Regions from separate parts of the Desulfovibrio diazotrophicus genome, predicted to be linked through region 4. Evidence: predicted binding sites of a transcription regulator. Region 4 holds the regulator's gene; each other region holds the start of a gene.
The links. The regulator sigma-54, encoded in region 4, starts transcription at its own class of promoters, with help from an activator protein. The targets are predictions, from matches to a motif close to CTGGCACGGNNNNTGCTT.
Positions count from the first base shown of each region.

Region 1 (7,887 bases), 1.1 Mb from region 4:
TTCTGCGGAAAGAGCCCGCGCGGCCGCTTCTGGATAAACAGGATAAGACAGACCAGAATGATGATCTTGGAGAGCATGGCCCCGCTTACGGGCTCCAGAAACTTGTTGGCCACGCCCAGGGCCAGGCCGCCCGTGAGCGTGCCCCAGAGGTTGCCCACCCCGCCGAAGACCACCACCATGAAGGAATCAATAATGTAGCCCTGGCCCAGGTTGGGCCCCACGTTGGTGACCTGGCTCAGAGCCACGCCGGCCATGCCGGCCACGCCGGAACCCAGGCCGAAGGTCAGGGCGTCCACCCGCGCGGCGCGCACGCCCATGCAGCGGGCTATGGGCCGGTTTTGCGATACGGCGCGCACCTCCAGCCCCAGTCGGGTACGGTGCATGGCCGCGTGGATGCAGGCAAAGACTCCCAGGCAGAACAGCATGATGTAGACGCGGTTGCAGGTCAGGGCAAAGTGCGGAGTGATCTGCCACACGCCACTCATGAAGTCCGGGGTCTGCACGGCCCGGTTAAGGGGCGAAAACACGCTGCGCACGGCCTGCTGCAGCACCAGACTCACGCCAAAGGTGGCCAGCAGGGTTTCCAGCGGCCGTCCGTAGAGAAAGCGGATGACCGTGCGCTCCAGCAGCACGCCCATGCCGCCGCTGACCAGCAGGGCGGCGGGCACGGCCAGCAGCAGCGCCAGGCCGGGGCGGCCGGGCAGCATTTGCTGCACGCCCCAGGCCGTGTAGGCCCCCAGCATGATAAATTCGCCGTGGGCCATGTTGATGACGCCCATGACGCCAAAGGTGATGGCCAGACCAGTGGCCGCCAGCACCAGAATGGATCCCAGGCTGAGGCCGAAAAAGAACATTTCAAAAAACCCGCCCCACTGGGCGGCCACACGCTGTCTGTACAGGGCGTCCTGCGCCGCCTTGGCCACCGCCGGGTCAGCACTGTCGGCAAGGGCGTTCAGGGCGTTACAGGCCGTGGGCGCACCGTTGGCGTCGAGCGCGGCTACGGCCTGCAGCAGGTCTGCAGGGGTGGCGCTTTTGTCCGCCGCCGTGTGCAGGGCCAGGGCGGCTTCCAGGCTGGCGCGGGTGGGAGCGTCCTTTTCCACATCCAGCAAGGCGCGCAGGGCCGGGGCTTTGAGCGGCGGTACGGCGCTTTCCATCAGTGCGGCGGCCGCGGCGCGGCGGCGCAGCACGTTGGGCGCAGTGAGGGCGCGGGCGTTCAGAACATCGGTGATGCGCTGGCGCTGACGGTTGCTGGTGCCCACGCGGCGCAGTCCTTCAGCGGGCCGGGCCGACGCTTCCGGCGCAAGCAGTGGCCGGGCGGCGCCATCAGCGGCCGCCACATAGAGAGTCCGGGTTTCCTGATCCGCCAACAGACGGCCGTGGAGCAGGGCGCGCAGCAGCCTGTCCTGAAGGTCGACGGGCAGGGTGTCCAACAGGTCCAGGGCCTTGTCCCTGTCCATAACCTTGGGGCTGACCAAAGCCCGGAGCAGTTCCGCAGGCAGGGCTGTGGACAGCCCGGCCTGCTCCTGGGTCGGGCTGGGCTCCGGAGTCGTGGCGGGAGTCAGCGCCGCGTCTCCGGAGGCAGCGCCCGCCGCCGGAGCGGCAGTGGGCATTGCCAAGGGCAAGCCGCACAGGATGCAAAAAAGAAGGGATAACACCGCGCGCATAGACATATCCTTGTCCGGGGGGCTCTCCGGCATGACAGCCGGAGGGGACAGCCGGTGGGGGAGGGGGCCGACGCGGGCAGGGTCGGCCCCCTCCGGTTGCAGGGTGGAGGCTCTATGAGCTTTGGACGTGCGGCCTTACTTGGCAGCGCCGCCGCACTGTTTTGTTTTTACGTTGTAGTTGCCGCAGTTAATGGGGTCGGTCCAGTCCGCTTCCAGGTCTTTGGAGCCGGGCAGGTAATCGGACCAGGCGTCGCCGGGCACCACTTTGGGCGTCTCCCAGACCACCTGGAACTGACCGTCGGCCTGGATTTCGCCGATCAGCACGGGCTTGGTAATGTGGTGGTTGGGCAGCACCTTGGCCATGCCGCCGGTGAGGTTGGGGGTTTCCAGCCCCACAATGGCTTTGAGCACCTTGTTCACATCCGTGCTTTTGGCTTTTTCCACGGCTTTGACCCAGAGGTTGAAGCCGATGTAGTGGGCTTCCATGGGGTCATTGGTCACGCGCTTGTTATTCTTGATGTAGGCGTGCCATTTTTTGATAAAGGCCTTGTTGGCGGGCGTGTCCACACTCATGAAGTAGTTCCAGGCCGCCAGGTGGCCCACCAAGGGCTTGGTGTCGATGCCCGAAAGCTCTTCCTCGCCCACAGAAAAGGCCATGACCGGAATATCCGCCGCAGAAACGCCCTGGTTGGCCAGCTCTTTGTAGAAGGGCACGTTGGCGTCGCCGTTGAGGGTGGAAACCACGGCGGTCTTTTTGCCGGCGCTGCCGAATTTTTTGATCTCCGCCACAATGGACTGCCAGTCGGAATGGCCAAAGGGCGTATAGTTGATAAGGATATCTTCCTTTTTCACGCCCTTGGCGGTGAGGTAGGCCTCCAGAATCTTGTTGGCCGTGCGGGGAAAGACATAGTCCGTGCCGGCCAGCACCCAGCGCTGCACGCCCAGGTCGTTCATCAGATAGTCCACGGCGGGGATGGCCTGCTGGTTGGGCGCGGCCCCGGTGTAAATGACGTTGCGTGAAGACTCCTCGCCTTCATACTGCACGGGATAGAAGAGCAGGCCGTTGAGCTCCTCAAACACGGGCAGCACAGACTTGCGCGAAACCGAGGTCCAGCAGCCAAAGACCACGGCTACCTTGTCTTTGCTCAGCAGTTCGCGGGCTTTTTCCGCAAACAAGGGCCAGTTGGAGGCGGGGTCCACCACCACAGGCTCCAGCTTTTTGCCCAACAGGCCGCCTTTTTTGTTCTGCTCGTCAATGAGCATGAGCATGGCGTCCTTGAGCGTAGTTTCGCTGATGGCCATGGTGCCGGACAATGAATGCAGAATGCCCACCTTGATGGTGTCTGCCGCGCGTGCGCCGGTAACGCCGCCAAGGGTCAGGGCCAGCGCCAGCAGTGCCAACATTTTCTTCAACATCGCTTCCTCCTGGGAACACGGGGTGTACGCGCCCGGCCCCCATGGGACGCGGTGCGTTGTTGCCTTTGGGTAGCAAGCGATGTGCCAGCTTGGATTTTTTTATATCAGTGCGATATGTAATAATATTTTTTTAAAGTATCCCGCTTTACCGAAACATTTTTGTTTTTTTGCCCCGAGTATAAAACATTTTTGTTTTATCCCACCGCACAAAAAAGCCCTGCACCGCAAAAGGCGGTGCAGGGCAATGGGCTCTCAAATGGGCTTTCGACGGCTTTTTGCCGCTGTCAGGGATGGCAATGCTGCAATGCCCTGGCGGTTGCGTAAGCAGACGCCCGCCGTGGAGGCGCAAGCGCAGCTTCAGCGTTGCGACACAGGATGCTGCGGATGCAAGCAGATCGCTATTGATTTGCGCGCTGAAACGCCGGAGCGAGCGTGCCTTACCCTTTGCGAATACCTATTCGCAACGGTGCGTTGCTCTAGAGCATGTAACACTTGAAATGCTCGCTTACGGCAGGCAAAAGCCTGCCTTCTCGCATTTCGTGGCAAGGATTTTCAAGAAAATCCTTGCAGAGCAATTAACTCATTTCATTCGTAAACTGCGCTATTTGTGCAGCTTTTGGGCGATGAGTTCGCGGATGATGGTGCTCAGGCCCGGCAGGTCGGGTTTGGAAACCTGCTTATCCGCCCCCACTTTGACGCCTTTGGCGTAGAGCGCTTCGGTAATGAGCGAAGAAAACAGGATGACGGGCAGGTGGTGCATGCCCGGCGCTTCTTTGATTTTGGCCGTGAGCATGTGGCCGTCCATTTCAGGCATTTCGATGTCTGAAACCACCAGGTGCACCAGGTCGGTGAGTTCCTTGCCCTGGGCCTGCGCCTCGGCCTGGGTTTTCAGCAAAAATTCCCAGGCCTCCCGTCCGCTGCCCACAGCCGTGACCTGAAAGCCGGATTTTTCCAGTGAAGATCGAATAATGTGCCGCAGGGAGTTGGAGTCGTCCGCCACCAGCAGGTGGAACTGTGCGGCCCCTTCCACCGGGCTGCTGTCCAGCTCCACCTTGGACATGTCCAGGCTGCTGTCCAGATTGGCCAGAATTTTTTCCATATCCAGGATGAACAGTACGCGGTCCTGGATGCGCAGCACGCCAGTGATGCTGTCGCGCGAATACGTCTGCACATAGCGGTTGGGCGGCTCAATGCGGTCCCAGGTCATGCGGTGGATGCTGGTGACCGAAGACACCAGGAAGGCCGCCTGCACGCCGCTGAATTCTGTGACGATGACCTTGGCGTTTTCTCGCGTGGACATCTCCTTGCCCAGCCAGGCCGCCAGATCCAGCAGAGGCAGCACCTTGCCCCGCAGATTGAAGGTGCCCAGCACCGAGGGGTCGTGCTTGCTGGGCACACTGGTGATGCTGGGCAGGCGGATGATCTCCAGCACCTTGGCCACATTGATGCCGTAGCGCCCGCTGTAGGCGCTGCCGTCCGGCTGCTTTTCGTCAATAAGAAATTCAATGATTTCCAGTTCGTTATTGCTGACGTTGAGCAAGCTGTTCTGCGACATGGCGTCCTACCCTCAAACAGTTTCACTTCGGGAAGAAGGCTTCCCCGGTGCTTGCGTCACCCACGCCGGCACTGGTCTGCGTCCTTGGCAAAGCTGTATATTGCGACTTGTAAAGCTCATCGGCAAGGCCGCGATTTTCTTAAGACGCCCCAGACCACCGCCAGAAAAAAATCAGGACAGGACAACCTTGCGCCCCGGCGCGCCCTTGCCGCCCGCACGGGGCGGCTCGCGCCTGGGGCAAAACCCTTCCATGGGGCATTGCCCGCACTGGGGCTTGCGCGCCGCGCAAACCTCCCGGCCGAACCAGACCATGCGGTGGTTGAAGTCACCCCACTCCTCGCGGGGCAGCAGCGCCATGAGGTCGCGCTCCACTTCTACGGGGTCTGTGGCGTCCGTAAGGCCCAGCCGATAGCAGATGCGCTTGACGTGCGTGTCCACGGCCAGGCCCTCATTGATGCCAAAGGCCCCGAACAGCACCACGTTGGCCGTCTTACGCGCCACGCCGGGCAGGGTCACCAGCTCCGCCAGGGTTTGCGGCACCGAGCCGCCAAACTGATCCCGCAGGCGGCGCGCCGCGCCCAGCAGGTTTTTGGCCTTGCTGTGGTAAAAGCCCGTAGGCCGGATGACGGCTTCCAGCTCCTCCGGCGCGGCTTCGGCCAGTGCCGCGGCGTCCGGCCAGCGCCGGAACAGCTCCGGGGTGACGGTATTGACCCGCGCGTCCGTACACTGAGCGGCCAGCACTGTGGCCACCAGCAGTTCCCAGGCGTTGCGGGCGTCCAGGTGGGTGTGCGGCGCGGGATAGCGCGCCTGCAGGGCCGCAAGCGTGCGGGAAGCCCGCTCTTGGCGGTCGTTTTTTGTGCTCATGGGCCTGCTATGCCATAGCCTGTTGCCCGCCGCAAGGGCGTCCTCCGTGCCCGCGCGGGACGTTCCCCAAAATATCCGGGCCGCTACGGGCAGCAGCTGTGTCTCCCGTGCCCGCGCCGGAACGTTTTCGCCATACGGCAACCCTTTCCTGCCATAGAGGCAAGCGTTTTTTGCTCGACCTTGGGCCCGGGGTTTGGCATGCTGGCGCTGTTCTCCCTTAACCTTGGCTTGCTTCGGGGCACTTCACCCGACGCCACCCCGGACGTTTGGCCGTCACCGGCCCTGCCGCGACGGATTTTTCACAACATGCCGATTTAACAGGTGTAAATTATGAAGATCATAGGCTTGCTGGGAGGCATGAGCTGGGAAAGCACGGTCAGCTATTACCAAATCATCAATCGGGCCGTAAACCAAAGGCTCGGCGGACTGCATTCCGCCCAATGTCTTCTCTATAGTGTGGATTTTCAAGCCATTGAGGATTGCCAGAAGTCCGGGCAATGGGAGAAAAGCGGCCGCATCCTGGCCAAGGCGGGTCAAGCCCTGGAACGGGGCGGGGCAGAAGTGCTGCTTATCTGCACCAACACCATGCACAAAGTTTTTGACCAGGTGCGGGCGGCCGTAAGCCTGCCGCTGATCCACATTGCCGACGCCACGGCCGAAGCGGTTTTGGCGCGCGGTCTGCGCCGGGTGGGCCTGCTCGGCACGGCCTACACCATGGAGCAGACTTTTTATAAAGAAAAAATCATGGCGGCGGGCATTGAGGTTATGGTTCCCCCACAGGAACAGCGCCGGGAAATAAACCGCATCATTTTTGAAGAGCTCTGCCACGGCGTCATTGCCGCGCGCTCCCGCGAATTTTATCTGCGTGCAGTGGAAGATCTTGCGGTGCGCGGCTGTGCGGGCATTATCATGGGCTGCACGGAAATCGGCCTGCTGCTGCGCCAGAGCGACACGCCCATTCCCCTTTTTGACACCACGAAAATCCACGCCCTGAGCGCGGTTGCCTTTGCCCTGACCGCAGCGTGACGGCCGGTTCGCCCTTTGTTTTTCCACAGTCTGCGTGTAGAATGCGGGGCAGGAGGCGCGAGTGCCCTACCTTGTCTATATGACCGTACCAGGCCGTGAAGCGGCTCTGCGTCTGGCCCGCGGCCTGGTGGAGCGCCGGCTGGCCGCCGGGGTCAACGTGCTGCCCGGCGCGCAATCTGTGTACCGCTGGCAGGGCAGGGTGCACGAGGCCGAAGAGTGTCTGCTGCTTGCGCAGGTCAGCGATGCGGCCTTTGCGGACGTGCAGGCCTTTGTCCGCAGCGGGCACCCCTACCAGCTGCCCTGCGTGCTGGCCCTGCCCCTGGCAGACGGCCTCAAACCCTTTTTGCGCTGGATCGAACGCAACAGTCGGCCCCTGGCATAACGTTTCTTTCACCCTTGTCCTTTTCGGCAATGAGGCAACCATGTCCATCTACGTTTCCGGTTCGCTGGCCTTTGACCGCATCATGACCTTTCCCGGCAATTTTCAGGACCACATCCTTATGGACAAGCTGCACATGATCAATGTGAGCTTTATGGTGGACGGCATGGACGAACGGCGGGGCGGCTGCGCGGGCAACATCGCCTATTCTCTGGCCCTGCTGGGCGAAAAGCCGGTCATCGTTTCCGCCGCCGGGCGGGACTTCGGCCCCTACGCCACGGCGCTGGAGCGGCTGGGCCTGCCGCTGGAAGGCATACGCCGTCAGGACGACATCTTCACGGCCCTCTGCTACATCACCACAGACCTCAACAGCAACCAAATCACCGGCTTCTATCCCGGGGCCATGACGCTGCCCGCCCACTACGCCTTCCCCCATCTGGACCCCGAAGCGGACATGGCCATCATCTCTCCCGGCAATGTGGAAGACATGCGCCGCCTGCCCGGCTTTTTCCGTGAGCAGGGCGTGCCCTACATCTACGACCCCGGTCAGCAGCTGCCCGTACTTTCCGGCGCGGACCTGCTGGCCGCCATTGAAGGCTCCTTTGCCTGCATCACCAACGATTATGAGCTGAACATGATTTGCAAGGCCACAGGCAAAAGCGAAGACGAACTCGTGGGCCGCACCCTCTGGCTGGTCACCACCCTGGGCGCGGACGGGGCCGTGGTGCGCGGCGCAGACGGCACGGAAACGCGCATTCCGGCCGTGCCCTGCACTGCCGTACAGGATCCTACCGGCGCCGGCGACGCGCACCGCGCGGGCCTGCTCAAGGGCCTCACCCACGGCCTGACCATGCCCGAAGCCGCCAGACTGGGCTCTGTAAGCGCCAGCTTTGCCCTGGAAAAACTGGGCACGCAGGAACACAGCTACACACCGGAGCAATTTCGTCAGCGCTACGAAGCGGCTTTCGGCCCCTTGCCCCAGG
Region 1 is NZ_OX346397.1:2,171,526-2,179,412, reverse strand. Features, by position in the region: gene urtB (urea ABC transporter permease subunit UrtB) at 1-1,664, opposite strand, end outside; gene urtA (urea ABC transporter substrate-binding protein) at 1,800-3,080, opposite strand; gene J7I12_RS09370 (chemotaxis protein) at 3,682-4,635, opposite strand; gene nth (endonuclease III) at 4,807-5,499, opposite strand; gene J7I12_RS09360 (aspartate/glutamate racemase family protein) at 5,830-6,525, shown strand; gene cutA (divalent-cation tolerance protein CutA) at 6,587-6,907, shown strand; gene J7I12_RS09350 (carbohydrate kinase family protein) at 6,948-7,887, shown strand, end outside.
Region 1: the regulator sigma-54 is predicted to act here: its motif matches at 3,151-3,168, upstream of urtA (urea ABC transporter substrate-binding protein).

Region 2 (7,887 bases), 770 kb from region 4:
GTTTTTTCCGCCTGGTTTTCCGAGGGCAGGGTCATGAGCAGGTCCAGGGCCTTGAGGGCCACATGGGAGTTCTGGAGCCGCGTGAGCAGGGAGGCCATCTGCAGCAGGGGGGCCATGCTGCGGCCCACCAGGATGTTGACGCCGATGAGCGCGCCCATGGTCATCTGCCCGTCGGCGATGCGGTAGACGCCCCAGACGATGCAGGCCACGGTGACCACCTGGGTAACCAGCATGGAAAGGGTGACGGCCAAGTTGTTGTATTTGCGGGCCTCGCTGCTGGATTTGGCCGAAAGCCCCACCACCGATTCCCAGAGTTTTTGCATCCGGCTTTCGGCCATGCAGGCCTTGAGGGTTTCCAGGCCGCCGACGATTTCCACCAGCAGGGCGTTTTTCTGCATGTTCTGGCGGTAACCGGCTTCGGCGCTGCGGCGCGAGCGGTGCTGCAGGGTGAGCCCCAGACCGATGAGGATGGGCATGGCCCCCAGGGGCAGGAAAACCAGGGGCCCGCCGATGAAGGCGATGAGCAGAAGAAAGATGACCAGAAAGGGCAGGTCGATGCAGGCCAGCAGACTGGATGAGCTGAAAAATTCACGCAGTTGTTCAAATTCGCGCAGGTTATTGACCAGCGCGCCCGTGGATTCGGGCTTGGCGTCCAGCCGCATGGAAAGGACTTTTTCCACCAGCGCGCTGGAGAGCACAATATCCGCATTGCGGCCAGCCACGTCCACAAAATGGGTGCGCAGGGCCGAGAGCAGAAAGTTGAAAAGGTAGACGATGAAGATGCCTATGGCCAGAACCCAGAGGGTTTCCATGGCGTTGTTGGGCACCACCCGGTCATAGACGTTCATGACAAACAGGGGGCTGCCCACGGCAATGAGGTTGATGACCACGCTGGCCAGGGCCACATGGCGGTAAATGGGCGCGTAATAGCGCAGCACGTCCCAAAACCAGCGCTTGCCGTGCGAGATGCTCAGGCGGTCGGCCCGGTGGTCGGGCGCGGCCTCTACGGCGGCGAACAGGGCGTAGCCGGAATACTCTTCGCGCAGGGCCTCCAGGGGCACCACCTGGCTGGTTTCGCCCGTTTCGGGAAAGATGACCTCGGCCATCTCGCCGTCCAGGGCCGTAAGCACGCAGGAGCGGTCGTTGGTGAGCAGGAGGATGCAGGGCAGAACCAGGCCGGGGATGTTTTCCAATTGCGGGCGGTAGGCGATGCGGCCTGAAAGCCCCACCTTGCGCGCGGCCCGCAGGCAGGCCTGCGGCGTGACCCGGCTGCCCGTGAGCCCGGCCATGAGGGACTGGGGCGAAACCACCCGACCCCGCAGGCGCAGTACAATAGCCAGGCTGCGCAGCAGGCCGGGCATGAAGTCCACGTCTGAAGGACGCAACGGCCCCATGCCCGTTGCGGGGCCGCCTTGCGGCGCACGTTGCCCCTGGTCGGCGGGGGGCGGCCCAGTATCCGGGCGCGCGGCGTGGGGGGGAGCCGTGGCGGTGTTGCGCGACATTTCAGCCCCTGAAGCGGCAGTCTTGTCCATGAAGAAGCCCTGGAGGTTGTGCCGGAACGACCGGCGCGGGCAAGGAAAAGAGTAACTATTGTGCTTGCTGGCGTATAAAAAAGCCGCCCAGGCGGCGCGGCGTTTTGCCCCAAAGTTCTTGGTCTATAACGTAGTTGGCCCGGCCGTGCAAGTTTTACCCTGCGAGGCGGCCACACAAGAGCAAAAGGATACTCCAGAACTGCGGGTTTGCCAAGCCGCCGACGCCGTCCGGCGTGGCCTGCACAGTGTGGTGGGCGCTGCCGCAAGCCGTAAGTTCGTTGGAGCGCAAAAAAAGCGGGGAGCCGCCAGACTCCCCGCTTTGACGGCCACCGGCCGACGCCGTCCGTTGCGGCGAACGGCGCGGCCCGTGGCTCCCCGCGGACTATGCCGCGGGGGCTGGAGGCCAGGGACCATCTTCCCCCCCGGGATGAGACCACCGACCCCCAACAGTGTCCGGCGCGATGCGCCGAGATTATCGGTCTAGGGCATTTCAACTTTGAAATGCCCGGCGGTTGCATAAGCAGCCGCCCGCCGTGGAGGCGCAAGCGCAATTTATTTGCGCGGTTAAGCGCCGGAACGAGCGTGCCGTAACCTTTGAGAATACATAGTCTCAAAGGTTAGCTGCTCTAGTGCGCCCAGAGCAGTTCCGCGTACTTGGGCAGCTGCCAGAGTTCGTCGTCCACCAGACGTTCCAGGGCGTCGGCGTGCTCGCGGCAGGCCTTCATGGCCGGCAGCACCGTGTCGCGGGCGGCCGTAGCCTGCTCCAGAGCGCCCTGGGCTTCCTGGGCAACGGCAACGGCTTTTTCCAGGGCGGCCACGCCTTGCTGCAGGGCCACGATATGGCCGCGCAGTTCGGTAAAGGCGGCCTCTTCGCTGTCCGCCCCGGCTTCGCCCAGCACGGCGCGGGCCTTGAGCACAGCTTCGGCGGCCCGGGTCTGGGCCGTAAGGCTGGGCGGCAGCACCGAGGTACGCAGCATGTCGGCCATAAGGTGGCCTTCGATGCATACGGCCTTGCTATAGTTTTCCAGCAGGATTTCCTGCCGGGAGAGGATCTCGCGTTCCGTGAGGATGCCGTGGCGCAGGAAGACGTTCATGACCTCCGGGTCGGTGTAGTGGGCCAGGGCGTCCACGGTATTGTGGTAGTTGGGCAGGCCGCGGCGGGCCGCTTCTTCCGGCCAGGCGGCGGCGTAGCCGTTGCCGTTGAAGACAATGGGCATGTGCTCCTTGAACAGGCGGGGCAGGAGCTGCTGCAGGGCGCTGTTCAGGTCCGCGCCGCCGGCCACGGAGGCTTCCAGTTCGGTGGCGATGTCGTCCAGGGCGCAGGCCGCGGCGGCATTGAGGGCGATGTTCACCGGAGCCACGGACTGGGAAGAGCCCACGGCGCGGAATTCAAACTTGTTGCCGGTAAAGGCGAAGGGGCTGGTGCGGTTGCGGTCCGAGAGGTCCACGGGCAGGGGCGGCAGGGTGGAGACGCCCACTTCCATGAAGCCGCTCTTTTTGCTGGCCGCGCTTTTGCCGTTGACGATGCCGTCCAGCACATCGGTGAGCTGCTCGCCCAGGTAGACGGAAAGGATGGCCGGCGGGGCCTCGTTGGCGCCCAGGCGGTGGTCGTTGCCCGCGCCCACGGTGCCCAGCCGCAGGGCCACGCTGTGTTTGTGCACGGCGCGCAGCACGGCGGCCAGAAAGACCAGGAACTGGGCGTTGTCCTGCGGGGTGCTGCCGGGGTTGAGCAGGTTGACGCCGTCAGAATCGCTGATGGACCAGTTGTTGTGCTTGCCGCTGCCGTTGACGCCGTCAAAGGGCTTTTCGTGCAGCAGGCAGACAAAGCCGTGTTTGGCCGCCATGTGGCGCATCATGTTCATGGTGAGCATGTTGTGGTCGCAGGCGATGTTGGCTTCTTCAAACACGGGGGCAATTTCAAACTGGCCGGGGGCCACTTCGTTGTGGCGGGTCTTGGCCGGGATGCCCAGGGCCCAGAGCTCGTTTTCCACATCCTGCATAAAGCTCATGACGCGGCCGGGAATGGCCCCGAAGTAGTGGTCTTCCATCTCCTGCCCCTTGGGCGAGGGCGCGCCCAGAAGGGTGCGGCCGGCCAGGAGCAGGTCGGGGCGCAGTACGGCCAGGTTTTTGTCCACCAGAAAGTATTCCTGCTCGGGGCCCACATTGGGACGCACATAGCTGGCCGTATGGTTGCCGAACAGGCGCAGAATGCGCAGGGCCTGGCGGGAGAGGGCGGCAATGGAGCGCAGCAAGGGGATTTTGCGGTCCAGGGCTTCGCCGGAATAGGAGTAGAAGTAGGTGGGGATGTGCAGGGTGGCCCCGTAGGAGGCGGGAATGATGAACACCGGCACGGAGGGGTCCCAGGCGGTGTAGCCGCGCGCTTCAAAAGTGGAGCGCAGCCCGCCGGAAGGGAAGGAAGAGGCGTCCGGTTCACCACTGATGAGCATTTTGCCGGAAAATTCGCTGATGACCTGGCCGTCGGCGGCGGGAGACAGGAAGGCGTCGTGTTTTTCGGCGGTGAGGCCGGTCATGGGGTGGAACCAGTGCGTGTAATGGGTAGCGCCCATTTCAATGGCCCAGTCTTTCATGGCATTGGCCACCACGTCGGCGATTTCCGGGTTCAGGCGTTCGCCGTCGCGGATGGTCTTGGCCAGCTTGCGGTACACGTCCTTGGGCAGACGCTTGCGCATGGTGCTCAGGCCGAACACGTGGCAGCCGAAAAGCTCATCCGTTTTCTGCGTCTTTTTTTCGCAAGGCGTCACGGGCGCGGTGTTTATCGCCTTGAACATGGCCTTTTTCCGGGGGGAACTCATATCCTGTCTCCTTAGCGTTAAAAATCCTGCAAAAAGCGCCTGGCGGGGGGGCGGTTGGCCCGCCCCGCGCGCTTGCCGTTAAGATATTGTCGAATGCCTACAGGGCCTCGTCGCCGCGTTCGCCGGTGCGGATGCGGATGGCGTCCTGCACATCGCTGATAAAGATTTTGCCGTCGCCCACCTGTCCGGTGCGGGCCATGGAAACTACAGCATTAAGCACGTTTTCCACCATGGCGTCGGGCAGGACCACTTCCAGCCTGGTCTTGGGCAGGCAGTCCACCTGCATCGTGGTGCCCCGGTACACTTCCGTGTGCCCGCGCTGTCGGCCAAAACCTTTTATTTCCACATAGTTGAGGCCGTGAATGCCCATTTCGGAAAGCACGTTTTTGACTTTGTCAAACATGCTGGGCCTGATGATGATTTCCATCTTTTTCATGGCTGATTCCTTTCCCTGGAGGGGGGTTACAGGGAGTACCCGCGTTCGTTGTGTTCGCCCAGATCCAGGCCGGTGAATTCTTCTTCGGGGGCCACGCGCAGACCCACTGTGGCGTTGACCACGAAGAGGATGATGCGGGTCATGATGTAGACGAACACCCAGGTGCCCACTATGGACACGAGCTGAATCCAAACCTGCTTGGGGTTGCCGTAGAAGAGGCCGTCGGCGCCATTGACGGCGGCGCAGGCGAAGAGGCCGGTGGCCAGCGCGCCCCAGGTGCCGCCGAGACCGTGGATGCCCACCACGTCGAGGGCGTCGTCATAGCCGAACTTGTTCTTCAGCAGCACGCCGCCGTAACACACGATGCCGCCCACAAAGCCGATGAGCATAGCCGGGAGAATTTCCACAAAGCCCGCACCGGGGGTAATGGCTACCAGGCCCGCCAGCGCGCCGGAGATGGCGCCCAGGCTGGTGGGCTTGCCCGTGCGCACCCATTCCACCAGCATCCAGCCCAGCACGCCGCAGGCGGAGGCCATGTGCGTGGTGACCAGGGCGTGGGCGGACAGGGGGCCAGAAACCAGGGCGCTGCCGGCGTTAAAGCCGAACCAGCCGAACCAGAGCAGGCCGCCGCCCAGCAGGGTCAGGGGCAGGTTGTTGGGCGTGGCCGGTTCAGCGCCGTTGGAGAGCCGCGGCCCAAGGGCCTGGGCGCAGGCCAGGGCAGCCGCGCCGGAAGCCATGTGCACCACCGCGCCGCCGGCAAAGTCCAGGGCGCCCATCTGGCCCATCCAGCCGCCGCCCCAGACCCAGTGGGCCATGGGAGCGTAAGCGAAAATAAGCCACAGGCCGGAAAAGAGCATCATGGCCGAAAAACGGATGCGTTCAGCATACGCGCCGGAGATGAGGGCTACGGTCAGCGCCGCGAACATGCACTGAAAGGCCATGAACAGGGTGTGGGGCAGCTGGGCCGCTGCGGGGGCCGATTCGCCGCCCACGCCCTTGAGGAACAGATAGGAGAGATCGCCGATGACGCCGCCCACGTCTGGTCCGAAGGCCAGCGTGTAGCCGATGAAGGCCCAGAGCACGGAAACCAGCGCCAATGCGCCGTAGCTGTGCATGTGCGTGGAAAGAATGTTGCGTGAGCGGACCAGGCCGCCGTAAAACAGGGCCAGGGCCGGGGTCATGAGCATGACCATGCAGGCGCAGATAAGAATAAATGCAGTATCCGAGGCGTTCATACGGACATCCTTCTGAGGTGTTTTGCGGGGGGGAATGGCTTTGCTGTCGCAATCCGCCGCCGCACCCGGTTCAAAACCTGTTCCTTTACGGGGCTGGCGCCTGTCCCGGACCGGGCTTCCTGCCGCGGTCTTGGAAGGAATAGCACGCACTGTGCCAAAGCCTGATGCAGGGGCGGCAATATACATATAATTTATTTATTTAACTGTGTATTTTAAAAAAATGCGGGAAACGGACAGGAAGGTTGTCCGGGGTGGGCGCAGGTATTTTTCTACATTTATGTTGAAAAATAAAGAAGCCCCTGGGGTCGGAAAAAGACCTTCGGGGCTGCTTTTCAGAAAAAGTAAAAAATTTATAATGTTAACGGAAAAAACAACAATTATACAAAACTGTCGTTTTTATGTGAGGACTTTCGCCGTTTTTGTGACATGTTTATATAACATGCATAAAAATAAGATAATTTTTTCTATCATAAATTTAAGATGGCCCAGCGAAAAAACTACCTTTATGTCGATATCTTGAAACTAGCGCTGTTCTGCAGCGTCCTCCCCTTACGGCGTTGGCGATAGCAGCCGCTGGCCGCTGCAGGGCAGGCAGGCGCACGTCCGCACGCTTGCCGCCGCCGGGTTTTGCGGCGTCGGAGCCGTTTGGGAGCAGGCAGGGCGCGTGCGCCCGAGCCGCTAGAGCAGTTAGCGAATGAAATGAGCTAACTGCCCTGCAAGGATTTTCTTGAAAATCCTTGCCACGAAATGCGAGAAGGCAGGCTTTTGCCTGCCGTAAGCGAGCATTTCAAGTGTTAAATGCTCTATTCGGCGGCGGTCCGTGTCCCGCCGGTTTTGCGGGGCCGGAATGCCTTGTAGGTGATTCCGTATTTTTTCATGCGCAGAGCCATAATGCGTTCCGTCAGGCCCAGGCTGGCGGCGGCCCGCCCCATCTGCCCCTGGCTGCACTCCAGGGCTTCCACAATGGAGGCCCGTTCCAGCTCGTTGAGCTGGTCCTGCAGACTGCCGGAAAACACCGGCCTGGCCGCGCCCGGCAGCTTGCCGCCCGGCGCGCCGTGCTCGCCGTGCAGGGCCGGGGGCAAATGCTGCGGCAGAATAAGGCCCTCACGGCCCAACAGCAGCACCGCACGTTCCATGACGTTTTCCAGCTCGCGGATATTGCCGGGCCATGCGTACCGCTGGAGCATGTCCATAACCGCCAGCGAGAGCCGCACGTTGTCGCGGCCGTTGGCGTGGCCGTATTTTTTGATAAAGTGGTTGGCCAGGGGCAAAATGTCTTCCGGCCGCTGGCGCAGGGGCGGCAGATTGATGGGGAAGACGTTGAGCCGGTAGAACAGGTCGCGGCGAAAGGTTTCCTCCGCCACCATGCGCTCCAGGTCGCGGTTGGTGGCCGTGATGAAGCGCACGTCCACATAGTGGGTTTCCATGCCGCCCAGGCGTTCAAAGGCCCGCTCCTGCAGCACGCGCAGCAGCTTGGCCTGGGTCATGAGAGAAAGTTCGCCCACTTCGTCCAGAAACAGCGTGCCGCTGTTGGCCAGCTCAAACCGGCCTTTGCGCGTAGCGTTGGCCCCGGTAAAGGCCCCACGCTCGTGGCCGAACAGCTCGCTTTCAATGAGGTTTTCCGGAAGGGCCGCGCAGTTGAGCGAAATAAAGGGTTTGTTGGCCCGCGTGCTGGCCGTGTGGATGGCCCGGGCGGCCAGCTCTTTGCCCGTGCCCGATTCCCCCTGCAGAAAAACCGTGGTGGCCGAAGGGGCCACTTGGGCGATCTGGGCGTAGACCATCTGCATGCCTTCGGAATTACCCACAAAACCGCGCGGCCGCAGGGCCGGAACCTGCTCTTCGTCCATCCTGCCCTGCGTTTCCAGGGCCGC
Region 2 is NZ_OX346397.1:2,543,177-2,551,063, forward strand. Features, by position in the region: gene J7I12_RS10960 (type I secretion system permease/ATPase) at 1-1,502, opposite strand, end outside; gene J7I12_RS10965 (glutamine synthetase III family protein) at 2,159-4,345, opposite strand; gene J7I12_RS10970 (P-II family nitrogen regulator) at 4,443-4,781, opposite strand; gene J7I12_RS10975 (ammonium transporter) at 4,808-6,016, opposite strand; gene J7I12_RS10980 (sigma-54 interaction domain-containing protein) at 6,820-7,887, opposite strand, start outside.
Region 2: the regulator sigma-54 is predicted to act here: its motif matches at 6,157-6,174, upstream of J7I12_RS10975 (ammonium transporter).

Region 3 (7,887 bases), 710 kb from region 4:
GCTCCTGCAGGCTTTCCCGGCACTGCTCCACAGAGCTCTCCTCCATGACCGTCCAGGCCATGCAGGTAACGGAATTGCGCCGCTCGGCCAGCGCTACGGCCTTATCATAGGCGCCGCCCTGCATGGCGGCCATTTCCTGCCGCGCCAGTTCCAGCGCTTCGTGCAGCAGGCCTGCGCTCTGTCCCATACCTTCCTCCGCTTTTCCTTAGGGCATTGCAGCGCTGCAATGCCCTACTGCGCCAAGGCCACAGCGGCCATGTCCGCATGCAGTTGCCTGCTCTCGCCCCCCCAGGTTTCGCACAAGGGCAAGAATTCAAACTCCAGCAGATCTGCCAGCAGCACCCAATCCTCGTTTTCCATCACGCCGCTCATTTCCGAAAGCAGGGCGGCAAGGCGCTCCACTCTGGCGGCCTGCTCCCCTGCCGCCTCATGGGCGTAACGCTGGCGCAGCGCAGCAAACATATTCAAAAAGTCGCGGGTCACGTCCAGCAGATCCTGAAAAAGCTCCAGAGCGTCCACATCCGCAGCCTCGCGGAACAGACGGCTCACCTCTCGCGCGCCTTTGGCCATCATGGCGGCCACCTTGTCCATCTCACCGGCCATATCCGTGGCCATGGCGTCCATGGGCACAGAACGCACCTCCAAAGAAGAAATACCGTCGCAGGCAATATCTTCGGCCTGGTGCGGATAAATTTCGGAAAAAGCCTCGTTGTTGACCAGCACATCGGTCACTACACGGTTTTCCAGCCTTACGTCCTGCATGAGGTCCAGCAGCGCTTCCTCCAGATTGCCGAACGCGGCAAGATTTTTTTCAGTCTTGGCGCCGTCGATAATAATCATGATTTCCTCCTGCTCCCCACGGGGAAGATTTTTCCGTAAAAACCCTGCGCGACAACTAGCAATAGTTATGCCAAGCCCTGCAACTTCTGTCGCCACTGCTCCAGATACACAGCCAGTTTTCCTGAAAATTGCAAAAATTCTGCAATATCATCACCCCTTGCCTGGCGCAGCTCACGCCAGAATCCCCCCAAAGCGGCCAGGGGTGGGCAGCCGTTGAGCAGGTTCTGCAGCCGTTCACAATTGCGCATCAGCAGGGCCCCGGCCCTGGGGCTTTTGCCGGTCAGCGCACCTTGGGCCGCAATGGCCTGCAACAGAGTTACGGCCTGCTCCAGAGCTGCCCCCACTTCATGGGCAAAGGGCGGGCTGCAGGCCGTTACCGGGCAAGGCGGCAGAGGAGAAGGCACTGGGCGGTCCATATCGTCAAGAATATGACGCCAGAAATGCCGTTGCTGACGCATCCAGAGGCTGCGATCCTCCCCTTCCCGCCCCGCCAGGTCGCGCAAATCCATAAAGCCGCCCACATCCCGCCGACTCAACCAAATACGGACCCCGCCGCCGTTGCGCGCCAGCGGCGCGTCCTCCCAGCGGCCCGTACGGCACCAGGAGAGCGCCAGGGCCCCTGCCACAGCGGGGCTGATGCGTTCATGGCACTCCAGGTTGTGGGGGCAGGGCCGGTTGTAGGGGCAGGGATGGCAGTCCAAAGCGGGCTCCAGGCAGCAACAGGCGGGCAGATAGGGCCCCGTGTCCCAGGGCTGGGCCGTGGCCAGAAAAAGGGCCAGGCTGGGCACGCCAAGGCCTGCGGCCAGGTGCATGGTGCCCGTGTCGTTGGTAATGAGCAGGCGCAGTTGCGTGAGCACGGCCGCCAGTTGGGGCAGGTCTGTGCGGCCTGTAGCATTACAAAAAGGCGCGTTGGCCAGATCGGCGTACTCCTGGGCCAGAGAGGTTTCGGCAGGAGCGCCCAGCAACACGGGGCAGAGCCGCAGTTCGCGCCACAGCTGGTCCCCCACGGCGGCAAAATGCCGCACAGGCCACTGCCGACGCGCCTCGCTGGCCCCCAGCTGCAGGCCCACAAAGCCTCGCGACTCTGCGGGCGCGGCGGCCAGCAGGGCCAACGCAGCCAGCCGGGTCTGCTCCGAGGGCGTCCGCAGGGCGGCGTCCCCCGCCGCGCCCACGGACGCTGTGCCCTTGGGCGCGCCCAGCATGCGAAACATGTCTACCAGATTGAACGGTGCATTAAGCCTGCCTGCTGTGGTCCCATTGAGAAAGGAGGCCCAGACCCCGTTGTTGCGGCCAAAGCCTTCCGCATCAAGGTCGAAGCCCCGCACAGAGCAGTCTGATCCGGCCAGCAGGCGGGTCAGCAGGCGGGCCGGCAGCGTGGTGGTAAGGTTGATGATTTCCTGCGGCTGGGCCACTTCGCGGACGCGGCGCGTCCAGGCCAGCAGATCGCCGGCGGCTCCCCGCCAATCACGGTCCAGCGCGGCCAGCCACTGCGCCCCCGGCAGGGGCCAGGCCCGCTCCACATGGCGCAACAGGCTCAGCGCGTCGGCAAAATTGTCCAGACAGACCAGCTGCACCCTTCGTCCGCGCCGGTGCAGATCTGTAATGAGCGCCTGACTCTGGAGCAGATCGCCCAGCCTGGTCAGGTTGACGACCAGACTGACGCCCGCTGCCGCGTCTTCCTTGGCCGCAGCCATACGCGCCTCAGGCCAGGGCGGCCGCGCCGCCGTCCAGCAGATTCAATGCCAGCATTTTTTCCTGCTTGAAGCGGTTGGCCACCGCCGCCTGCACGTTGCTGTCCGAAGAGCCGAACTGCCCCGCCCGGATTCTGTAGACATTGCTGATAAGTCTGCGCTCGTATCCAGGGTCTGTGGGGTTGCCGCTCATGGCGTCCGCGCGGTCGAAAATGCGCGCCGCCCCCGCCGGGCCGTGCTGTACGGCCGTGCTCCAGATGACTTCACGCATGGCGGTGGAGAGCGTATCTGCGCTCAGGCTGGTGCGCCGCGCAATGGCCTCCACCGCGGGCTCGTAGTGGCTTTGGCGCACAAAGGCCTCCTGCAGGTCTTCAAAGCGCTCCGGTTGTTCCCTGGCTATGGCCCGCCAGGCGTCGGGCATGGCGCCCTTGCGGCTGCCCGTATTGCCGGGACCGGCCGCACGCAGCCGCTGGGCAAGATCCGGGGCCGCACTGTCCAGAAAATCCAGAAAATCCCCCAGGCTGCCCGCCCGCGAAGAAACCTGGTACTTGCCGTAAGAGGTGCCCCCGTTGCGGTCGTAGCCCACAGCAGCAACGCCGTCCCCGCCCGATTCAAACCGGGCCGAAAGCTGCCCAAGCTCCGCTTCTTCCGCCTTGGCGGCGGCCTTGCGCCGCGACGCGCCCCCGCCGGAACGCACAAAATCCCCCAGCCCCGCGCCGCCAAGGCGCAACATGTCCGACGACTGCCCCTGGGTCAGGGCGCGCAGGTGCCGGGCCGTACCCATGCTGCGGGCCAGATCCAGGGTAGAACCGTCGCCGCCCATGCTCTGCATGAGCCCTTCCAGGGCCTTGGTTTGCCGCATATCCGCCTGGGCTTTGTTGAAGGTCTGGGCGCGCAGCAAATCGCTGGGGCTGCGCCCCGCCAGAACCAGGCCGTTCTGGGGGACAACCGTGGGGGCGGCCTGCGCCTGCGCGGCGGCCGGAGCCTGACTGCGCATAAGGGCAGCGAAATTCGCCGGACGGTCCGTTGTCGCGGCGCGTGACCGTGCAGCCTGGGCCGCGGCCCCGGTCGACCCGCCTCCTGTGGGCGGCTGAATAAGGAAAGATGAAAGCGCCATGCGTGCCTCCTGTATGGCGGTCAGTCCACCGCACCCAAGAGGTAGCAAAGACAGTGCCAGAATCCTGTCAGAAAAATAATTCAGGCAGTTGCGAGGCCCGCTCCGCGTTTTCATCCTCCCCCGCCAAAGGCCCGACAGGGGCTCAGCCCTGCCGTTTGCCGCCGCACCGCGCCCGGAGAACCTCGATGAGCAGCGGTAGCAGAGAAAGCACAATAATAACGTAGACAATGATATTAAAATGCTGGCGCACCCAAGGAAGATTGCCCAAAAAATACCCAGCGGAAACAAGTCCACCCACCCAGAGTACGCAGCCCGTGATGTTGTAGACAAAAAAAGTGCGCGGGTGCATCAGGGCAATACCCGCTACAAAGGGGGCAAATGTGCGCACAACGGGGATGAAGCGGGCAAGTACAATAGCTTTTCCGCCGTGGCGCTCGTAAAACAGATGCGCCTTAAGCAGGTGATCCTTCTTGATCAGCCGGTTCTCCCGCGAAAAAATGGCCGGGCCCACATGCCGACCGATAAGGTAGTTGACCGCATCGCCGCCCACGCCCGCCGCCAGCAGCACACCCATGACTTCAGTATACCCCATAAGCCCGGCCCCGGCCGCCACTCCGGAGGCAAAGAGCAGAGAATCCCCCGGCAGAAAGGGCGTAACCACCAGCCCCGTTTCACAAAAGACGATAATGAACAGAATTGCGTACACCCACACGCCGTAGCGCGCCACCAATTCAAACAAGTGTACGTCAATATGCAGAACAAAATTTACAAAATACTGCAAAAATTCCATGCCGCAGGCCTCCGGTGAAGTGCGGGGCGCGCCCCAGGTCGCTCTTGTACCCCAGGGCCGCTTGTGGCACAACTCTGAGATGCGCACCCTGGCCGTTCTGATTTTCTGTCTTGTGGCCGCCCTGCCCCACGGGGTTCGGGCCGCCGAATCCTACCAGGTAGGCTTCTGCACCCTGGGTTCCTGGTCGGCGGACAAAAACCTGCGCCTGGACGTCAATGTCTGGTACCCCTCCGTCCGTCCGCCCCGCGACCTGAGCTACCCGCCGTGGGAGTTTTCCGCCGCCAGGGGCGGCAAGGCTGTGGAGGGGCGCTTTCCCCTGCTGCTGCTTTCACACGACACGGCGGGCACGCGCTTTTCCTACCACGACACGGCTTCGTGGCTGGCTTCCCGCGGCTTTGTGGTGGCCGCCCCTACCCACGCCCGCGACAATCTGGACCATATGGAAGATCTGCTCACCTGGTCCCAGCTGCAGACCAGAGCGCAGGAGCTTTCCGGCGTCATCGACCTGCTGCTGGCCGACCCGGAAACTGCCTCCAGTGTGGACGCCGACCGTATCGGCGTGCTGGGCTTCGGCGCCGGCGGCGCGGCGGCCCTGCTGCTGGGCGGCGCGTTGCCGGACTGCACGGCATGGAACAGTTACTGCGGCATGGCCGGGCGCAACGACCTCTACTGCAACCCCTGGGCGCGCACCCGCATGGACAAACTCTGCCAAAGTCTGCCCCTGACCAAAAGCCTGGCCGACCCCCGCGTGCGGGCCGTGGCGGCCGTGGCCCCCGGCTTCGGCATGCTTTTTTCGCGCGCCGCGTTTCGCTGGTTTTATCCTCCCCTGCTGCTGGTGGCCGCCCAGAACGACCAAAACAACCCCCCGGCCCTGCACGCCCGGCACATTTACAAGAATATGGAAAAGAAACCCCGCTGGCTGTACCTGCCAGGCGCGGACGCCGCCGCCTTTGCCGCCCCCTGCCCGGAAGCCCTGGCCGCCGAGCTGCCCGAGCTGTGCCGCCCCATGTCTGACTCCCTGCGCGGTGAACAACACCAGGCCCTGGATACCGCTCTGGCGGACTTTTTTCTGCACTACCTGGGCGGCGACAACCCGCCGCAGATTCCTCCGCCACCGGATCTCACGCCGCCCCAGCCCCAGCCGCAACCGGCCCCGCCGCCCACGATCAAAGCCCGCAAAAAGCGCGGCTGAGCAGGCTTTGACCCGCCCCTTGACACAACCAAAGCCAGCACATACAGCTTGGGCACAGTAACACGCGCGTCAAGGACCGCGCCCCGCCATCAGGGACGCCGCCGCGTGCGCGACGCGCACCGGTTTTGCCCCATCCCGCAGGGCGGGACGACCACAACCAGGATCCCCATGCGCCAGCTTTTTGCCACTTGCCTTCTTTTTGCCTGCTGGGTTTTCTGTCAGCCAGCGGCTCTGGCTGCCGCACCCCAGGAAACAGCCCCCCCGGGAACTGCACCCCAGGAAGCCACATCCCAAGAAGCCGCATCGCGGGGAGCCGTGCCCGCCTCCCCAGCAACCCTGCCGGCCGCGGCTGTTTCCCCAGCCCCCCGCGAGGCCATCCCCCCCAAGGCTGCTGCCCCCCATAACTCAGGACAAAACCGCACTGCTTACGACGACCAGACTGATCCCCCGGCAAGAACCGCGCCCCGGAACAGGACCAATCCCGACCGCGACGCTCTTTCCCCGGCCGCCCCTGCCACAGCCGCCTCCACCGAAGACGGCTGGACCATTATGCCCGCCGGCGCGCGCCCCACGTACATGGGCATCCACGGCGGCACCATGCCCGTAAGCCTGCTGGTCTACGGCGACGGCAGTTCGCTGGTGACCTTTGTGGGCCGCACGGGCAACGATTTTCTGGAGATACTGCGCCGCACAGACCTGCCCGTGCCCAGTCTGCTCAATGCCACGGCCCGGCCCGTAGGTGCGCCCTTGCCTACGGCCAACGGCACCGGGCTTATGGCCGGCAACGCCGCCGACAGCATTCCCGTGCTCAGCCTGCCCGGCGGCATCCTCTCCGGCACGGCGCTCAACTCCGGCCTGCTGCAGCCCTTTGGCCTTTCCGACAAGCCCCTGTCCATTGAAGGACAGGTCACCAGACCGCCCCATCTGACCCCCGTGCGCCAGTACCGACTGCTGTTTCGCCCGCAATATCTGCAGCCCCGACGCACACCTCGCTGATTCGGCCTTTGCCCCCATTCTATATTTGTATTTTAATATATAATAGTATATAGATTCCTCAAAGTTCATCTTAGAGGAGTCTGAATATGTCTTTTGCATGCTACTCGCGCGCTCTGGAAGCGCTGCGCGCGGCCTGCGCGGCAGACACCAACCTGCCCGCGCCCCAGGCCCGACTGCTTTGTGACGGACTGGAAGTCCTGAGCGCCGACAGCCTGGGCTTTACCGCGGTTCTGGACGCGCAGAACCCTTTTTATCTGGAATTTATACGCTATCTGGAACAGGGCTGCCTTCTGGAAGAAGATGGCCTGGCGCTGCTGGAATGTCTGGTCATTTTTTTTCGCCTGCGCCAGACTCAGGAGCCGGAGCGGCCCCCAACCGCAGCGGAACTGCGTCTGCAGGACTACTTTGAACACAGCGGCCTGTGGGATCCGGCCGACGGCACCATGGTCAGCCAGTGGTACTGGCGGCGCATCCCGGAGATGACCTTGGACGCCGAAACCCATTGAGGAGAGATGCGGCGCAGACCGTGCACGTGCGGTCTGCGCCAGCTATTGCCACCGTTACCTGGCGCCCCCCCCCGCTGCTGGCGCCAGCAGCGGGGGTTTGCCTTCCTTCTGTCGACCCCCATATCTTCTGCCGTCGCCGCGCATGGTCGCCAATGCAGAAGGCCGCCCCTGAAAGGGCGGCCTTCTGCATTGGTCAGGAACGCGACGGCAGAAGCCGCCGCAGGTCCCGATTATTTTTTCAGGTTTTCGGCCAAAAGCTCAGCGATGTGGTCCACCTTGATCTTGAGGCCTTTCTTTTCCGCGCCGCCGCGCAGCTGCATGACGCAGCCGGGGCAGTCCACCACCAGGCGGTCCGCGCCGGTTTCCTTCATATGGGTCAGCTTGTTTTCCAGCAGCTGGGCCGATATTTCGGGGAACTTCACGGAATAGCTGCCGCCAAAACCGCAACAGACTTCTTCTTCCTCGCAGGGCACATACTCAGCTGCATCGGCGATGAGCTCCCGCGGGGCTTTTTTCACGCCCAGGCCGCGGCAAAGGTGGCAGGAGGCGTGGTAGGTCACCTTCTGGCCGGAGTTGTTGAAGTCTTCCGGCTTCAGGCCCAGTACGTCGTGCACAAAGGAACTGAAGTCGATAACCTTGGCCGCGAACTCCTGCGCCTCCACCGTAGAGTAGTCCTTCTCCAGAATTTCCGGATAGTGGTGCTTGAGGTGCCCGGCGCAGCTGGCGCAGAGGGTGATGATGTAGTCGTAGTTGCC
Region 3 is NZ_OX346397.1:1,113,241-1,121,127, forward strand. Features, by position in the region: gene J7I12_RS04820 (hypothetical protein) at 1-187, opposite strand, end outside; gene J7I12_RS04825 (DUF8043 domain-containing protein) at 232-840, opposite strand; gene J7I12_RS04830 (glycosyltransferase family 9 protein) at 906-2,534, opposite strand; gene J7I12_RS04835 (VgrG-related protein) at 2,542-3,648, opposite strand; gene J7I12_RS04840 (DedA family protein) at 3,791-4,438, opposite strand; gene J7I12_RS04845 (alpha/beta hydrolase family protein) at 4,437-5,630, shown strand; gene J7I12_RS04850 (hypothetical protein) at 5,946-6,626, shown strand; gene J7I12_RS04855 (hypothetical protein) at 6,713-7,132, shown strand; gene ldhH (L-lactate dehydrogenase (quinone) large subunit LdhH) at 7,363-7,887, opposite strand, start outside.
Region 3: the regulator sigma-54 is predicted to act here: its motif matches at 3,691-3,708, upstream of J7I12_RS04835 (VgrG-related protein).

Region 4 (7,887 bases):
CAAAAATAATGCCCAACGGCAGGGCCAGGGCCCAATCTCCCGTACACCAGCTCGTGAGCAGGGCCAGGCACAAGGGCCTGTCCACCAGGCCCGCTATGCAGGTAAAGCGGGCCGCCCCGGCCAGGGCAAAAAAAAAGCGTAGGGCGTCCCCACCGTAAGCAGCGTCGCCACTGCGGACGGATCAGAAAAGCTGCTCATGGGGGCCTCGCACAGTCTCCGAAGGTACAGACCGAAAGTCGAACTGCACCAAGTGCTGCCGCAGGACGCGCAAATCTTCCCTGTCCTGCAGCGACAAGGCTACATTGGGTAGAATCTGCAATTTTTCCGGACCATAGTGCAGGTTGCCCATATTGAGCACCTCCATGACGATTCCGGCGTCACAGGCGCGACGCGCGTCCTGGCAGGTGGCAAAGAGCACAAAACTCTCCTCGCCGCAGCTATTGAGGGTAGCTGCCAACTCCCTGACTGGAATAAAATGGACCGCCACCCGCTGGGGTACGGCCAGGGCCACGATCTGCTGCCGCAAAAAATCCGTGGCCAGTTCGTCGTTGGCCACCACCAGATGCCGCGCCCCCGTATAGGGCAGCCACGCCTCAATAACCTGTCCGTGCACCAGCCGGTTGTCCACCCGAAACCACATACTAACCGGCATTCTTGTCACGAGGTTTGTTGCGCAGCATGCTGCCCGCCACCACAATGCCCTTGGCCCCGGCTTCACCGGCCAGCTGGGCCAGTTCTTCCAGCTCCTTGTCCCGTGACGTAAAGACCTTGAGGAGCATGGGCAAGTTCACCCCCGTGACCACCTCCACCTTGTGGGTGGCCAACAGTGAAAGGGCCAGATTGGTAGGCGTGCCGCCAAACATATCCGTAAGCACAATGACGCCGGCACCCTTGTCCAGGCGCTGGGCTGCGTCGTCCAGACGGCGCACGGTTTCGGACACTTCGTGGGCCACGTCCACACTAATGGAGCAACAGTCGCTCTGCGGCCCCAGAATAAATTCCGCCGTGCGGAGCATGGCCGAACCGTAGTCGGCATGGGAAACCACAATAACGCCGACCCGACCGCCGGCGTCCTGCTCGCCGTTTTCGACGTTTGCAGTATTTTCGTCCGTCATGACAAACCTCGCAGGGCTGAGCGTGCCAGCTTTTTCAACCAAGTTCAAGATGCCGGTGCTCAAGAGAGGCCGGATAGTCCGCCTGCCGGAGCGCCTGCCACAGGGCCTCGGCCATGGCCACAGAGCGATGGCGGCCGCCGGTGCAACCCACGGCAATGGTCACCCTGTAACGCCCTTCTGTTTCCATGAGCGGCAACATGAAAAACAGCAGGTCCAACAACTTGGCGCGAAATTCCCGCGCCTGGGGCGTGGCAAAAACGTAGTCGGCCACGGGCTTGTCCCGGCCGCAGAGGGGGCGCAGATTTTCCAGAAAATAGGGATTGGGCAAAAAGCGCAGGTCAAAAACCAAATCCGCCTCACGCGGTACGCCGTACTTGAAGCCGAAGGAAATGACATTGACCCGGATGGCCCGCAGTCTGCCCCGGCTGCTGCCCCAGCGCTTCTGAATGGCTCTGCGCAGGTCATGGATGGAAAACCGCGTAGTATCCACCACCAGATCGGCCAGCTCCCGCAAAGGACGCAGCTTGTCGCGCTCCGCCTTGAGGGCCGCCTCCAGGCCCATGCCCTCCCGCTCCAGGGGGTGGGGCCGCCTGGTGGTGGCGTACCGGCGCATAAGCTCCTGCGTCGAGGCCTCCAGAAACAGCAAGGTGGGGCGAATGCTCTGCGCGGCCAGGGCCTCCAGCGAGGCGTTCAGGTCGTCCAGAAAAGTGCTTTGCCGCAGGTCCATGCCCAGCGCAATGCCCTGAAAATGGCTCATTGAAGGGCGGGACATCATGGCCGCCATTTCCGGCGCCAGGCTGGCGGGCAGGCCGTCCACCACAAAGTGCCCCATGTCTTCAAACACTTTCAGCGCGGTGCTCTTGCCCGCACCGGAAAGCCCCGTAACCACGCAGACCCGCACCGGCGCAGAGGCCGGCGCACTTGTGGATGTGGAGGCGGCAGCCGCCGCTACGGTTTTGCTCATAACGCCCTCTCGCGGCAAGGCCGGTTCGTCCACGGCCGCCCCGATCTCTCGCCTGCCGCTGCAGGGAAACCCGCCGTATGCAGCCGCGTGGGGCCGCTCCAACCGAGCGGCCCCTGCAAAAGGCTTACTTCGGACGGAGGAAAGCCCCGCCCAGGAAGCACTTGCGCCTATAATACGGGATCAATCAACGCATACCCGCTGGCGCGCGTACGATAAACCACATTGATACGGCTGTTCTCCGCATTAAAAAAGACCAGAAAATCACTACCGATGGAATCCAGCTGCATGAGCGCCTCATCCAGATGCAGGGGTTTTGTGGCCAGCCGGTCCGTACCCTCCACAGGCTGCGGGGCCTCGCCTTCGGCGTCCACGGTATAGGTAAACACGTCCACTTCGGCGTTGCGGGCCTTGCGGCGCTGCTCCTTGACCCGTGAAACCTGACGCTTGATCTGGGCTTCCACCTTGTCCGTCACCAGGTCAATGGCGGCGTACATGTCCGAAGTCTGTTCTGAAGCATTAATGTGCAGGCCCTCGCCGGTGACGGTAACCTCGCAGCGATGGCGGAATTTGTCCACGGTCAGCACCACGGCCACGTCCAGACCGGCGGATTTGCCAAAAAACCGCCCCAGCTTTTCCATGCGGCGGCGAGCGTATTTTTTCAGATGGTCGGAGGCGTCGAAGTTTTTGAAGGCGAAGGAGATGTTCATGAAGTCCTCCTGGTGTGGGGCGCCGGGGCGCTTAAGGCCGGACCAGACAGGGGCCTAAAAGTGCTCCTTGCGCCGTGATGAAGAAGGAATATCGAGAGCGGTGCGGTATTTGGCCACCGTGCGTCGGGCGATGTTGACCTTGAGGCGCTCTTTGAGCATTTCGCCGATGCGTTCGTCGCTCAAGGGCGCGTGGGGGTCTTCATCCGCAATAAATTTTTTAATCAGCGCCTTGACGCTTTCAGAGCCCACCTGGCTGCCGTCGTCCAGTTCCAGCCCGCTGTTGAAGAAAAATTTCAGTTCAAAAATGCCGTGGGGCGTAGCCACATATTTGTTGGTGGTGATGCGGCTTACCGTGGACTCGTGCATGCCGATATCGTCGGCAATGTCCTTGAGGATGAGCGGGGCCAGCCTGGTGACGCCCTCTTCAAAAAAAGGCCGCTGGTGACGCACAATGCTCTCCATCACTTTATACAGGGTCCGTTGGCGCTGGTAAAGGCTTTTAATCAGCCAGGAAGCGGAGCGGATTTTTTCGGAACAGTATTCCTTTTCCTTCTCCGAAGCGGCGGTCAGATCCATCCCGCTCATGGCCGAAAGCTGCAGCTGCGGCAAACCATCCTCATTGAGCAGGATCACAAACTCATCGCCCACTTTGTAGACAAAAACGTCCGGGCTCACATAGGTGGGCTCGCCCCCGCCAAAGCTGGCGCCGGGCAGCGGGTCCAGGCTCTGGATGATGTCCAGATACTCCCGCAGGCCTTCCATATCCAGCTTGAACTTGCGCAGCAGGGGCTTGTAACGTTTTGCCTCCAGATCTTCCAGGTGGGATGTAACCAACTCCACAAGGATGGGGTCGCGGTCATAGTGCAGATTGCGGATCTGCACCAGCAGACACTCCCGCGCGTCCCGGGCGGCCACGCCCACAGGGTCAAAATGCTGCACCTTTTCAAGAACGGCGCGCACCTCGTCGGGCGCGGCGTGGGCCATCTCCGCCACTTCCTCCACGCTGGCCTGCAAATAGCCCGATGAAGAAAGGTTGCCGATGATCACCTCGCCAATGGCCTTCTGTGCGTCGGTCAACTGCGAAAGCCGGAGCTGCCAGAGCAGGTGGCCTTCCAAGGTGGGCTTGGCGGCGTAGCGGGCCTCCAAGGGCGAAATTTCTTCGGCGGCCTCGTACTCGCGGGACTGCGACAGGCGGGGGGTACTGGCAAATTCACCCAGATAATCTTCCCAGTCGGCGTCCTTGGCCAGCTCACGGTCATAGACCTCTTCGGCCACGGGTTCGCGCCCGTCTTCGGCCACGGTTTCCGGCCCGGCCTCTTCGCCGCCGGATTCCTCCAGAAACGGGTTTTCCACCAGCTCCTGCTGGACCGTTTCCAGAAGTTCCAGACGAGAGAGCTGCAACAATTTGATGGCCTGCTGCAGTTGCGGGGTCATCACCAATTGTTGTGCCAGCTTTAGTTGCTGCCGAAGTTCCAGTGCCATGTGTCCCTTCCGCCCTCAAGCGACGAGAAAACTACCTGATTTTTGTTTACAAGGAATGTGCCACAGCTATAAAAATTATGCAATAGCCAGCAGTTGTGCGGGCGCAATGGACCGCCCCCGCGATTTGGTGGCCCAGTCGCCGCCAAGGGACGCTGCACGTCACAGCCCAAGCCGCCCTTTGGCGCCAAAAAAGCCGTTCCGCGAAAGGCGCGACGCCGCGCGGCCCTTCACGGAACGGCCCTGTACAAGCCGGGCGCAAAGGCCGAAGCTCAGCTCCTGCCGTGTCCCTTGGCGTATTTTTTGGCCGCGCCGATAAACTCGCGGAACAAAGGGTGCGCGTTCATGGGCCGGGATTTGAATTCCGGATGGAACTGGCAGCCCAGAAACCAGGGATGGTCCGGCAGCTCAATGATTTCCACCAGTGAGTCGTCCGGAGCCGTACCGCTGAAGACCATGCCCTTCTGGCCGAACATCTCGCGAAAAGCGTTGTTGAACTCGTAGCGGTGGCGGTGGCGCTCCTCCACCAGGTCTTTTTTGTAGGCATCGTGCGCCTTGGTGCCGGGCAGCAGCTTGCAGGGGTACGCGCCCAGGCGCATGGTGCCGCCCTTGTCGCTGCCGGCGTCGCGCCGCTCCACGTTCTTGGTACGGAAGTCGTACCATTCCGTCATGAGGTAAATGACCTTGTGGTCGGAAAGAGGGTTAAATTCCTCGGAATTGGCATCTTCCAACCCGGCCACGTGCCGGGCAAATTCAATGACGGCGCACTGCATGCCAAGGCAAATGCCGAAGAAAGGCACGCCCTTTTCCCGCGCGTAGCGGATGGCCGCAATTTTGCCCTCCACCCCCCGGTAGCCGAAACCTCCGGGCACCAAGATGCCGTCACAGCCCTCAAAGTGCCCGGCGGCATTGGCCTCGGTCACATTTTCTGAATTGACGTAGCGCAGCTCCACATCCACCCGGTTGGCCACCCCGCCGTGGATGAGCGCCTCGTGCAGGCTCTTGTAGGCTTCCTTCAGATCCACATACTTGCCCACAATGGCAATGGTTACCTGGCCTTTGGGATTGGCGCAATCGCTGACCAGCTTTTCCCAGGCTTCCAGGTGGGCATTGCGCGCGGGCAGGCGCAGCATGATGGCCACTTTCTGGTCAAAGCCCTCCTCATAAAACTTGAGGGGCACTTCATAAATGTTGTTTACGTCCACCGAAGAGAACACGGCGTCCTGGTCCACATTGCAGAACAGGGCGATCTTGCGGCGCAGCTCTTCGGGGATGCTCTGCTCGCAGCGGCAGAGGATGATGTCCGGCTGAATGCCGATGGAGAGCAGCTCTTTGACGCTGTGCTGGGTGGGCTTGGTCTTGTGCTCACCCGCCGTGCGCAGGTAGGGCACCAAGGTGAGGTGGATGTTCAGGCAATTGTCGCGGCCCAGCTCCGAACGCAGCTGGCGGATGGCCTCCAGAAAAGGCAGGCCTTCAATGTCGCCCACGGTGCCGCCGATTTCGATGATGGCCACGTCTGGCGCGTCATCGCCTTCAGCCAGCGAAAGCACCACGCTCTTAATCTCATCGGTGATGTGGGGAATCACCTGCACCGTGGCGCCCAGATAGTCGCCGTGGCGCTCTTTGGCAATGACGTGGTTGTAAATGGCCCCGGAGGTGGTGTTGTTCTTGCGGGACATGGGCACGTTGAGGTAGCGCTCATAGTGGCCCAGGTCCAGGTCGGTTTCGGCGCCGTCGTCGGTGACAAAGACTTCGCCGTGCTGAAAAGGGTTCATTGTGCCGGGGTCCACGTTAATGTACGGGTCCAGCTTCTGGATGGTGACCGTCAGCCCGCGCGTCTGCAGCAACGCGCCCAGGGAAGCGGCCGCCAGGCCTTTGCCCAGTGACGAAAGCACACCGCCCGTCACAAAAATATACTTTGTTTTCATGGCCTCTCAACCTTGATTGTGGCGTGCCAAGGCACATCCCCAAGCACATCTTCGTCTACATACACCAAGACGATTTTTTTTGCCAGCATTGACTATCCAAAGCAAGGTACGTAGTGTGGTATTCCCCATGCAGACGGGCATCCCGTACGGGGCCCCCTCCCGCGCTTGCGGCGGGCCGGCCGCGCCGGGCCCCGCTGCCGTATGCCGTCGCCGGCAGGGGTCGGCAGGCGGCGCTGTTTGTCAAGGAGGCTTTCCCCGCATGGGCACGGTCAATACGCTGGTCATCACCGGCTACGGCACCAATTCGCATCTGGAAACCGCCCACACCGCCCGCCTGGCCGGAGCCGACCGGGCCGACGTGGTGCACTTTTCCGACCTGGTGGCCGCCAAGGTCCACTTGGACGACTATCACTTCCTTATTTTTCCCGGTGGCTTTCTGGACGGCGACGATTTGGGCGCGGCCCAGACCGCCGTTATGCGCTGGCGCTACCTTGAAGACGCTGCGGGCGTGCCCCTGCGGGAGCAACTGGACCGCTTTCTTGAGGCCGGCAAGCTGGTGCTGGGCATCTGCAACGGCTTTCAGCTGCTGGTCAAGCTGGGCGTGCTGCCCGCCCTGGACGGCCACCGCTTCGAACGCCAGGTCTCGCTGGGACACAACGACTCCGCCCGCTTTGAAGACCGCTGGGTGCGCCTTGCGCCCAACGCCCAAAGCCCCTGCGTGTTCACCAAAGGCCTGCCCCCCCTGGCCATGCCCGTGCGCCACGGCGAGGGCAAGCTGGTGCCCCGCGACGCGGATTGCCTGAGCCGCCTGCAGAAAGAAAACCTTATCGCCCTGCAGTACGCCGACCCAAAGACAGGCCTGCCCACCCAGGAATATCCTTATAACCCCAATGGATCGGCCCTGGCCATCGCCGGCCTCACGGATCCCACCGGCCGCGTGCTGGGCCTTATGCCCCACCCTGAGGCATTTCACCATGTCACCAACCACCCGGGCTGGACCAGGGGTGAGTTGGACCCGCCGGGCACGCTGCTTTTCGTCAATGCTGTGCGCTATCTGCGTGAGCTGTAAGTTTTGCGCCGCGTTGCGGGCCATGAGCCTGGCCTTGGTCGGCAACGCGGCTTGACAATACCCGGCTCTCTCTCTATCCTTCCTCGATTAAGAGCATGCGGGTCGGGAACAGCTCCCCACCTGTTTACAGAGGTGTGTCATTCCATTGCCGCAAGCGTCGCACAACGTTTTCTTGCCGCCGCACCAAGGGCACTTTTGTAGCACAGAGCGCGAAAGTGCCTTTTTTATTCCCGGTGAAATACATGCAACTGATTGAAATTATTGACGCCATAGAAAAAATTGCGCCTCTGGGGCAGGCTGCGTCCTGGGATCTTTCCGGCCTGCAGGTGGCGGCCCGCCGCACAGAAGTGCGCAGTCTGGCCGTGTGCCTGGACCCCACGCCGGCCTCCTTGGCCGCCGCCCTAGCTCAAGGGGCGGAGATGGTCCTCAGCCACCATCCCCTGACCCTCAAGCCCACCCTGCCCAATTGCTGCAACAACTACCACGAGGCCCTGCGCCTGCTGCTGAGCGCGGATGTGCCCCTCTACGCCGCGCACACGTCGCTGGACGTCAACCCCCACGGACCGGCGGGCTGGCTGGCGCGGGAGCTGGAACTCAACAACCTTTGCGTGCTGGAACCCGCAGC
Region 4 is NZ_OX346397.1:403,293-411,179, reverse strand. Features, by position in the region: gene J7I12_RS01755 (hypothetical protein) at 1-85, opposite strand, end outside; gene J7I12_RS01750 (PTS sugar transporter subunit IIB) at 182-640, opposite strand; gene J7I12_RS01745 (PTS sugar transporter subunit IIA) at 642-1,115, opposite strand; gene rapZ (RNase adapter RapZ) at 1,150-2,079, opposite strand; gene hpf (ribosome hibernation-promoting factor, HPF/YfiA family) at 2,247-2,786, opposite strand; gene rpoN (RNA polymerase factor sigma-54) at 2,841-4,268, opposite strand; gene pyrG (CTP synthase) at 4,538-6,193, opposite strand; gene J7I12_RS01720 (phosphoribosylformylglycinamidine synthase subunit PurQ) at 6,453-7,262, shown strand; gene J7I12_RS01715 (Nif3-like dinuclear metal center hexameric protein) at 7,505-7,887, shown strand, end outside.